One region of the Rhizobium tropici CIAT 899 genome, then DNA from elsewhere that is predicted to be linked to it. Evidence: predicted binding sites of a transcription regulator. Region 1 holds the regulator's gene; the other holds the start of a gene.

Region 1 (4,024 bases):
GGAATTCGTTGGTCGCCGGGCGAATGCCGCCCTCGCCCTGAACCGGCTCGATCAGGATCGCAGCCGTCGCATCCGTGATGGCGGCACGCACGGCGTCAAGATCGCCGAACTGCACCTGGTCGAAGCCCGGGGCCTTCGGACCGAAGCCTTCGATATATTTTTCCTGGCCACCGGCGGCAATCGTTGCGATGGTGCGGCCGTGGAAGGCGCCTTCGAAGGTGATGATATGGAACTTCTCGGGATGCCCCTTGGCGAACTGGTAGCGCCGCGCAGTCTTGATGGCGCACTCCAGAGCTTCTGCGCCCGAATTGGTGAAGAACACCTTGTCGGCGAAGGTCACTTCCGTCAGCCGCTTCGACAGCTTCTCCTGACCGGGCACCTCATAGAGGTTGGACAGGTGCCAGACCTTGTCGGCCTGCGCCTTCAGTTCGGCGACAAGATGGGGATGAGCATGACCGAGCGAATTGACCGCGACGCCGGCTGCGAAATCGAGGTAGCGTTCGCCATTCTCAGTGACCAGCCAGACGCCCTCGCCTCGCTCGAACCGCAGCGGAGCGCGCAAGTAGGTGTCGTAAAGCGGCGTGGTCTCGGCCATGGCCCTATCTCCTGATCACAACTTTAAGGACCGATCGCTTCCATTTGATGAAACGGGTCCGAAAAAATCAAAAATGCCGCCTTGCGGCGGCTCGGGCACTATTGATGTTTTGCACCGCGATGTCAACAAAACTGCCGTTTTAGCAGGTGCGAGAAAACACTTGCCGGCAAAAGAGATGCGCCGGGCGGCGCCTATGGCAGAAATGCCACGCCCGGACAGCAAGTTGGGGAAAACCTCGAAATCGATTCCTCAAGATTCCCGCGACTCTTGTCACGGAGTCAGCCTCACACTAGGTTAAAAACCAATTGCTAGACTGCATGCGGCGGAACTAGTCACCACAATTTTAGAGCGTTTCGCGCCTCGATACCATGCGAGGCAATGGTGAGGGATTCTGCCATCGGAAACGCGACAGCGGAGACAGGGCATGAATTGGACAGACGAACGCGTCGAGAAGCTGAAAAAGCTATGGTCCGAAGGATTGAGCGCCAGCCAGATTGCTGCGCAGCTCGGTGGCGTGAGCCGTAACGCCGTCATCGGCAAGGTGCATCGCCTGAACCTCCCCGGCCGAGCGAAGGCGGGCGGCACGGCAACCGCAGCACGCACGCCGAAGCGCAGCGCAGCGGCACCTCGCGCTGCGACCTACGGATCGCGCGTTGCTACCCGCACGGTGGTTGCCCGCCAGCAGGGCGCAACCATGCTGAAGGAAGAGATCGAGATCGATTCCGTCAACGAAATCCAATATCGCCCGGCATCGAACGTCGTCGTTCCGATCTCCCGCCGCCTCGGCCTGACGGAACTGACGGAGCGCACCTGCAAGTGGCCGGTCGGCGATCCGCTGAAGGACGATTTCCATTTCTGCGGCAACGAGAGCCCAGATTCATCGCCTTACTGCACCTACCATCAGCGCCTGGCCTACCAGCCGGTGCATGAACGGCGTAGACCGGCCCAGCCGCGTGGCTGAGAGGCTTGATGACTGAGATAAAGAAACGGGCCCTTGAGGCCCGTTTTCTGTTTCCGCCGCTATGTTGATGCCTGATCGGGTCTCCCCGCTCAGGCTTCCATGGAGTAGCCCGCGCCGCGAACGGTGCGGATGACATCCTGCATATTGGAGAAATTGAGCGCCTTGCGCAGGCGGCCGACATGGACGTCGACCGTGCGTTCGTCGACGTAGATATCGTGACCCCATACGCCGTCGAGCAGCTGCGAACGCGAGAAGACGCGGCCCGGCGAGGACATCAGGAACTCAAGCAGGCGGAATTCCGTCGGCCCCAGCCGCACTTCGCGGCTCTTGCGGTGGACGCGATGAGTTTCGCGGTCCAGCTCGATATCGCCGCAGCGCAGCACCGTGGAGAGAACCTCCGGGCGGGCGCGCCGCAGCATCGCCTTGACGCGAGCCATCAGCTCCGGCGTCGAGAACGGCTTGACGACATAATCGTCCGCGCCGGTCGAAAGCCCGCGCACGCGCTCGCTTTCCTCGCCGCGGGCCGTCAGCATGATGATCGGCAGGCGCTCCGTCTCCGGCCGCATACGCAGCCGGCGGCAGAGCTCGATGCCCGATACGCCGGGGAGCATCCAGTCGAGGATCAGGAGATCGGGGATGCGCTCCTGGAGACGCAGCTCGGCCTCATCGCCTCTGAGGATCGTGTCCACCTCGAAGCCTTCGGCCTCAAGATTGTAGCGCAGCAGAACGCTAAGCGCTTCCTCGTCTTCTACAACAGCAACTCTCGGAACCATGCGCCTATGGTCTCCTTTCTTCGCTTCCAGATTATTCCGTCACTGCGCCGACGGTATTGGCGGTATCGTCCTTCGGGCGCTCGCCTTCCGGCTGCGCGCCCGTCGCCATGTAATAGATCGTCTCGGCGATGTTGGTGGCATGGTCGCCGATGCGCTCGATGTTCTTGGCGCAGAAAAGAAGATGCGTGCAGGTGGTGATGTTGCGCGGATCTTCCATCATGTAGGTCAGCATCTCGCGAAAGAGCGAGGTGTACATGGCGTCGATTTCCTCGTCGCGTTCGCGGATCGATACGGCTTTGTCCGGCGAGCGGGTCGCGTAGACATCCAGAACTTCCTTGAGCTGGCTCAGCGCCAGTTCGGAGAGATGCTCGATGCCGCGGGCGAGGCGGCGCGGGACACCGGTGCCCTGGACGGCGATGACGCGCTTTGCAGTGTTCTTGCCGAGATCGCCGACGCGCTCGAGATCGGATGCGATGCGGATCGAGCCCATGATTTCACGCAGGTCCGCCGCCATCGGCTGACGGCGGGCGATGGTGACGATCGCCTTGTCTCCGACTTCGCGCTCGGCATGGTCGAGAACGACGTCGTCGGAGATGACCTTCTGGGCCAGGGCAGCGTCGCTGTTGACCAAGGCGCGTACGCTGTCGCTAACCATCTGCTCTGCCAGGCCGCCCATTTCAGCAATGCGGCGCGTCAGGAACTTCAGGTCTTCGTCGTAGGCAGAGAGAATGTGAGTGGAGACCATTTTTCTATCCTCAAGGTGAACTGTGTGAAATGAGCCGCGCGCCTGCCATCATCAACCAAAACGGCCCATGATGTAATCCTGCGTGCGGAAATCGTCGGGATTGGTGAACATCTTATCGGTGTCGTTCTCCTCGACCAGGTGGCCGAGATGGAACATTGCGGTACGCTGCGAGACGCGGGCTGCCTGCTGCATGGAATGCGTCACGATGACGATGGTGAAGTTTTCCCGAAGCTCGTGGATGAGATCCTCGACCTTGGCGGTCGCTATCGGATCAAGCGCCGAGCATGGCTCGTCCATCAGGATGACCTCCGGGCTGACCGCGACGGCGCGGGCGATGCACAGACGCTGCTGCTGGCCGCCGGACAGGCTCGTGCCGGCATCATGGAGCCGATCCTTGACCTCGCCCCAGAGACCGGCCTTCTGCAGGCTGGTCTCGACGATATGCTCGAGATCGGCCTTTGAGCGATGCAGGCCATGGATGCGCGGGCCGTAGGCGACGTTCTCATAGATGGACTTCGGAAATGGGTTGGGCTTCTGAAAGACCATGCCGACGCGGGCGCGCAGTTCCACCACGTCGATGCTGTCGTCGTAGACATCCTGATCGTCGAGCGTGATCTTGCCGGTGACCCGGCAGGTCTCGATCGTATCGTTCATGCGGTTGAGGCAGCGCAGGAAGGTGGACTTGCCGCAACCGGAAGGGCCGATCAAAGCCGTGACCGTATTGGTGCGGATCTTCAGATTGACGCCGAAGAGCGCCCGCTTGTCGCCGTAGAACACAGAAACGTCCTGGCCGATCATCTTGTAGGGGATCGTCGTCATCTTCCTGGACAATGCTTTTTCGCTGGCGGCTTCCGTCATCATGTTCATTTCGTGCGCCCTCCCTTACCAGCGCCGCTCAAAGCGGCGCCGCAGCAGGATGGCGCCGATGTTCATCGCGACGAGGAAGAAGA
Region 2 (4,024 bases), 960 kb from region 1:
GCTCCGCAGCGGCGCCTGGGTTCTGAAGGACCCGACACCGTACTCACATCGGAGCTTGAAAGAGGAAAACATGGCTGACTTTCGCAATTACCAAAACCGGGCGCAGAGCGGTGCGCAATCCGGTGCGATGATAGACGAGGGCCTTCGAGCCTATATGCTCAAGGTCTATAACCTGATGGCGCTGGGTCTGGCGATCACGGGTGTTGCCGCCTATCTCTCCTTCTCGCTCGCTTTCGCAAACGGACAGATCACGGCCTTCGGCCAGGCGATCTATCTGAGCCCGCTGAAGTGGGTGGTCATTCTCGCCCCGCTGGCAATGGTCTTCTTCCTGAGCTTCAGGATCAACCGCATGAGCGTGGCCGCCGCGACGACGACCTTCTGGGTCTACGCCGCGCTGGTGGGCCTGTCGCTGTCGTCGATCTTCATCATCTACACAGGTCAGAGCGTCGTGCAGACCTTCTTCGTGACCGCCGCCTCCTTCGGCGCGTTGTCGCTCTACGGCTACACGACCAAGCGTGATCTCTCCGCGATGGGCTCGTTCCTGATGATGGGTCTCTTCGGCCTGATCATCGCGACACTCGTCAACATCTTCCTGGCTTCGTCCGCCCTACAGTTCGCCATCTCCGTGATCGGCGTCCTGATCTTCGCAGGCCTCACCGCCTACGATACGCAGCGGATCAAGGAAATGTACTATGATGCCGACGATGCGACCGTAGCAGGCCGCAAGGCAATCATGGGCGCCCTGTCGCTCTACCTGGACTTCATCAACCTGTTCATGTTCCTGCTGCAATTTATGGGCAACCGCCGTTAATCGCAGCGTGAAATGAGATACGAAAAGGCGGCTTCAGCCGCCTTTTTTGTTTGCTTGGGCACACGCCCTGCGATTTGATAGCTGCCGTCACAAATCCGCAGATCAGGCAATAGAAGCAATGTCCGTCAGCCTCCGCAGTGCAACCTCAGACGACCTTCCCCATATCACCGCCATCTACAGAGATTCCGTCCTGAACGGCACGGCAAGCTACGAAATCACGCCACCGAACCAGGAAGAAATGACGGTCAGGTTCGAGGCGATCCGTGACAAGGGTTATCCCTATCTCGTCGCCGAAGACGAGACCGGCGCATTCCTCGGCTATGCTTATGCCTCATCCTTCCGCACGCGGCCGGCCTATCGCTGGATGGTGGAGGACTCGATCTATCTGGCGCCGGAGGCTCGAGGGCGCGGCATCGGCCGGTTGCTGCTCGATGCGCTCGTCGAAAGCTGCCAGACGCTTGGCTTCCGCCAGATGATCGCCGTCATCGGCGGCGCCCATCCCGCCTCCGTCGCCGTACACCGCGCCGCAGGCTTCACCGAAACCGGCCTGTTGAAAGGCACCGGCTACAAGCATGGCCGGTGGCTGGATACGATGCTGATGCAGAAGGCGCTCGGACACGGCGCGGAAACCGATCCGGATCCTTCGGTTTATCCGGGGACATTGTTTGGGGGATAGTATCTGACCCGCCAGTCTGCAGAGCCGCCTAGCCCGCTGCGGAAACGCGCAGAAACTACTTCTCCACCAGCTTCAGCTGCTTGTCGAAAACCTTCAGCACTTGATTCAGGTCATGACCACGTTTCAGGATCATGCCGCTGGTATTGACGACGGAAAAGGCACCCTGCTTGGCCGATAGCTTCGGATTCTTTTCGATGCGGAAAAGCGGCATCTCGCCGGAGCGCTTGAAGACGGAGAAAACCGCTTTGTCCTTCAAATGGTCGATGGCGTAGTCGCGCCACTCGCCTTCGCCGACCATGCGACCATAGATCCAGAGAATCGCATCCAGCTCCCGGCGATGAAACGTCACCGGCAGCGGGTCCTTGCTCTGTTTGTATTCTCTGAGATCAACGACGACGGATGAATTGGTATCGACGGAACGGCTTTTACCGTGTCTCAAATCCGGCTGATCAGTCATCAATCCCCCAGGGGCTATCTCATGACAGGAGAATGACAGTTTGCCTCAGCCACATCAAATTGCAAGACGGCTGGCGGCTCACAATTTCTTTCCCAGCTGTGAAAGCACCTCGTCAGCGCCGCATTTCAGCCAAAACGACGCCCAATTTACAGGAAGTATAGGGAACCGTTTGGCGCCGCCGCGTCAAACGGCCCGGCCGGGGCGTATCGATTAAACCCCAGCCCCGAATGCGTCCTCGCCGGGCACCTCCCCTTTTCGGCGCCAGCCGAAATAGGAACCCTTTTTGGCGTCACGCAAAATAGGGATCTTTCGACCGTCAGCCCGAATAGGAGCCTTTTGGGCCCAAGCCGAATGAAGGGGCTCCAGAAAAGCCGCTCAGCCGTCCGAGCCCACAGTCAAAACAGTCGCCCCGAAAATGGCGGCCGGATCGCCCGCAGGCGTCGACGCCTGCAGCAGAATCGCGAGGCCTCGCCGGCCGGCTTTATCGAGCACGGTAGAGGGCAATACGAGGCTCATGGCCTTGCCGTCCCACATGCCCACCGTCTCGACATCGGAGACGGCATGCATATAGGCAATCTGCTGGCCGGTATTTTCGCCGCCCTTCGGCGCCACCATCTGCTCCTTGTCGAAATAGACGGCAACCACATTGGCCCTGCCCTGCCCGGCTCCGATCTTGATCTCCAGCTCGTCACCCTTCATGGCGGCACTGACCGGAACCATCAGACCCTCGCCAAGGCGCTCAAACTCGTCGAGCTTGACGTTGATGCCACTGAGATCGGCACCGTTCATATGGTCCCTGCCATTGACGATCGCCTGTGGCGTATAAACTCCGCTGCGGCCCATCGTCCGGGCATAGGCATACTGGCGCGCCGTATTGTCCTTGGACGCCATGGTGTCGTTCCAGCCGAGATAGTTCCAATAGTCGACATGGTAGGCAAGCGCCACGACATTGCCCTGGCGGATCAGCTTGCGAAAGGCCGCATCGGCGGGAGGACAGGACGCGCAGCCCTGCGAAGTGAAGAGTTCGACGACGCCCTTGATCTTCGGAGCCTCCTGCGCATGCAGCGAACTTGCGAGCCCAATGCCTGCCAAAAGTGGAACCAAAAATCGAAGGCGCATTTCTATCTCTACCTCTGCATCCAATCGCGAGCGCCATCTGCCTATACGGGCTCTGCAATATCAGCGCTTCTTGGGGCGACCAAGCCACATCAAGCCCGAAAAATCTGAAACAAGAGATAATAGTTTAACGCGATGACGCAAAGTCACGATGGGGTGAGGCTGGAGTGAGCGGAAGTCTCGCCGTACACATCACCGTGAAAAACAAGAGGCCGCCGGAAGCGTTTTCCGGCGGCCTCCCATAACAGTGCTGAATGCCTATCAGGCAGCGAGATCGCGCAGAACCGTCTGCAGGATGCCGCCATTGTTGACGTAGACGACCTCATCCAGCGTATCGATGCGGCAGATGATCGGAACATCCTTCACGGAGCCGTCGCCATAGGTGATCTTGGCGATCTTGCGCTCGCGCGGCTTGATGTTTTCCAGGCCTTCGATCGTGACCAGTTCGTCGCCCTTCAGGCCGAGGCTTGCCCAGGTGGTGCCTTCCTCGAAGACGAAGGGGATGACGCCCATGCCAACCAGGTTCGAGCGGTGGATGCGCTCGAAGGACTGGGCGATCACGGCACGCACGCCGAGCAGATTCGTGCCCTTGGCAGCCCAGTCGCGCGACGAGCCGTTGCCGTATTCGACACCGGCGAAGATGACGAGCGGAACGCCCTCGGCCTTGTACTGCATGGCCGCATCGTAGATCGACGTCTCTTCCTTGGACGGATAGTGGATGGTGTAGCCACCTTCCTTGCCGTTCGGGCCGAGCATGTGGTTGCGAATGCGGATGTTGGCGAAGGTGCCGCGCATCATGACTTCATGGTTGCCGCGGCGCGTGCCGTATTGGTTGAAGTCGGCAACGCCGACGCCATGACCGATGAGGTAGGAACCGGCCGGCGAGGCAGCCTTGATCGAACCGGCCGGGGAAATATGGTCGGTGGTGATCTTGTCGCCGAAGAGGCCAAGAACGCGGGCGCCC

The links. Region 1 encodes PhoB, which activates phosphate uptake and scavenging genes when phosphate is short. Its sites were predicted from a motif close to TGTCATNNANCTGTCAT; they were not measured.
Region 2: a site for PhoB is predicted at 1,966-1,982, ahead of RTCIAT899_RS16950 (DUF2794 domain-containing protein). Genes of this name have one in related genera too.

Annotation. Positions count from the first base shown of each region.
Region 1 covers NC_020059.1:580,636-584,659, reverse strand. Annotated here, with positions in the region: gene RTCIAT899_RS02865 (aspartate aminotransferase family protein) at 1-595, opposite strand, end outside; gene RTCIAT899_RS02860 (GcrA family cell cycle regulator) at 1,020-1,556, shown strand; gene phoB (phosphate regulon transcriptional regulator PhoB) at 1,646-2,329, opposite strand; gene phoU (phosphate signaling complex protein PhoU) at 2,361-3,074, opposite strand; gene pstB (phosphate ABC transporter ATP-binding protein PstB) at 3,126-3,941, opposite strand; gene pstA (phosphate ABC transporter permease PstA) at 3,957-4,024, opposite strand, start outside.
Region 2 covers NC_020059.1:3,455,500-3,459,523, forward strand. Annotated here, with positions in the region: gene RTCIAT899_RS16940 (Bax inhibitor-1/YccA family protein) at 71-811, shown strand; gene RTCIAT899_RS16945 (GNAT family N-acetyltransferase) at 930-1,487, shown strand; gene RTCIAT899_RS16950 (DUF2794 domain-containing protein) at 1,543-1,944, opposite strand; gene RTCIAT899_RS16955 (DUF1223 domain-containing protein) at 2,320-3,063, opposite strand; gene acnA (aconitate hydratase AcnA) at 3,322-4,024, opposite strand, start outside.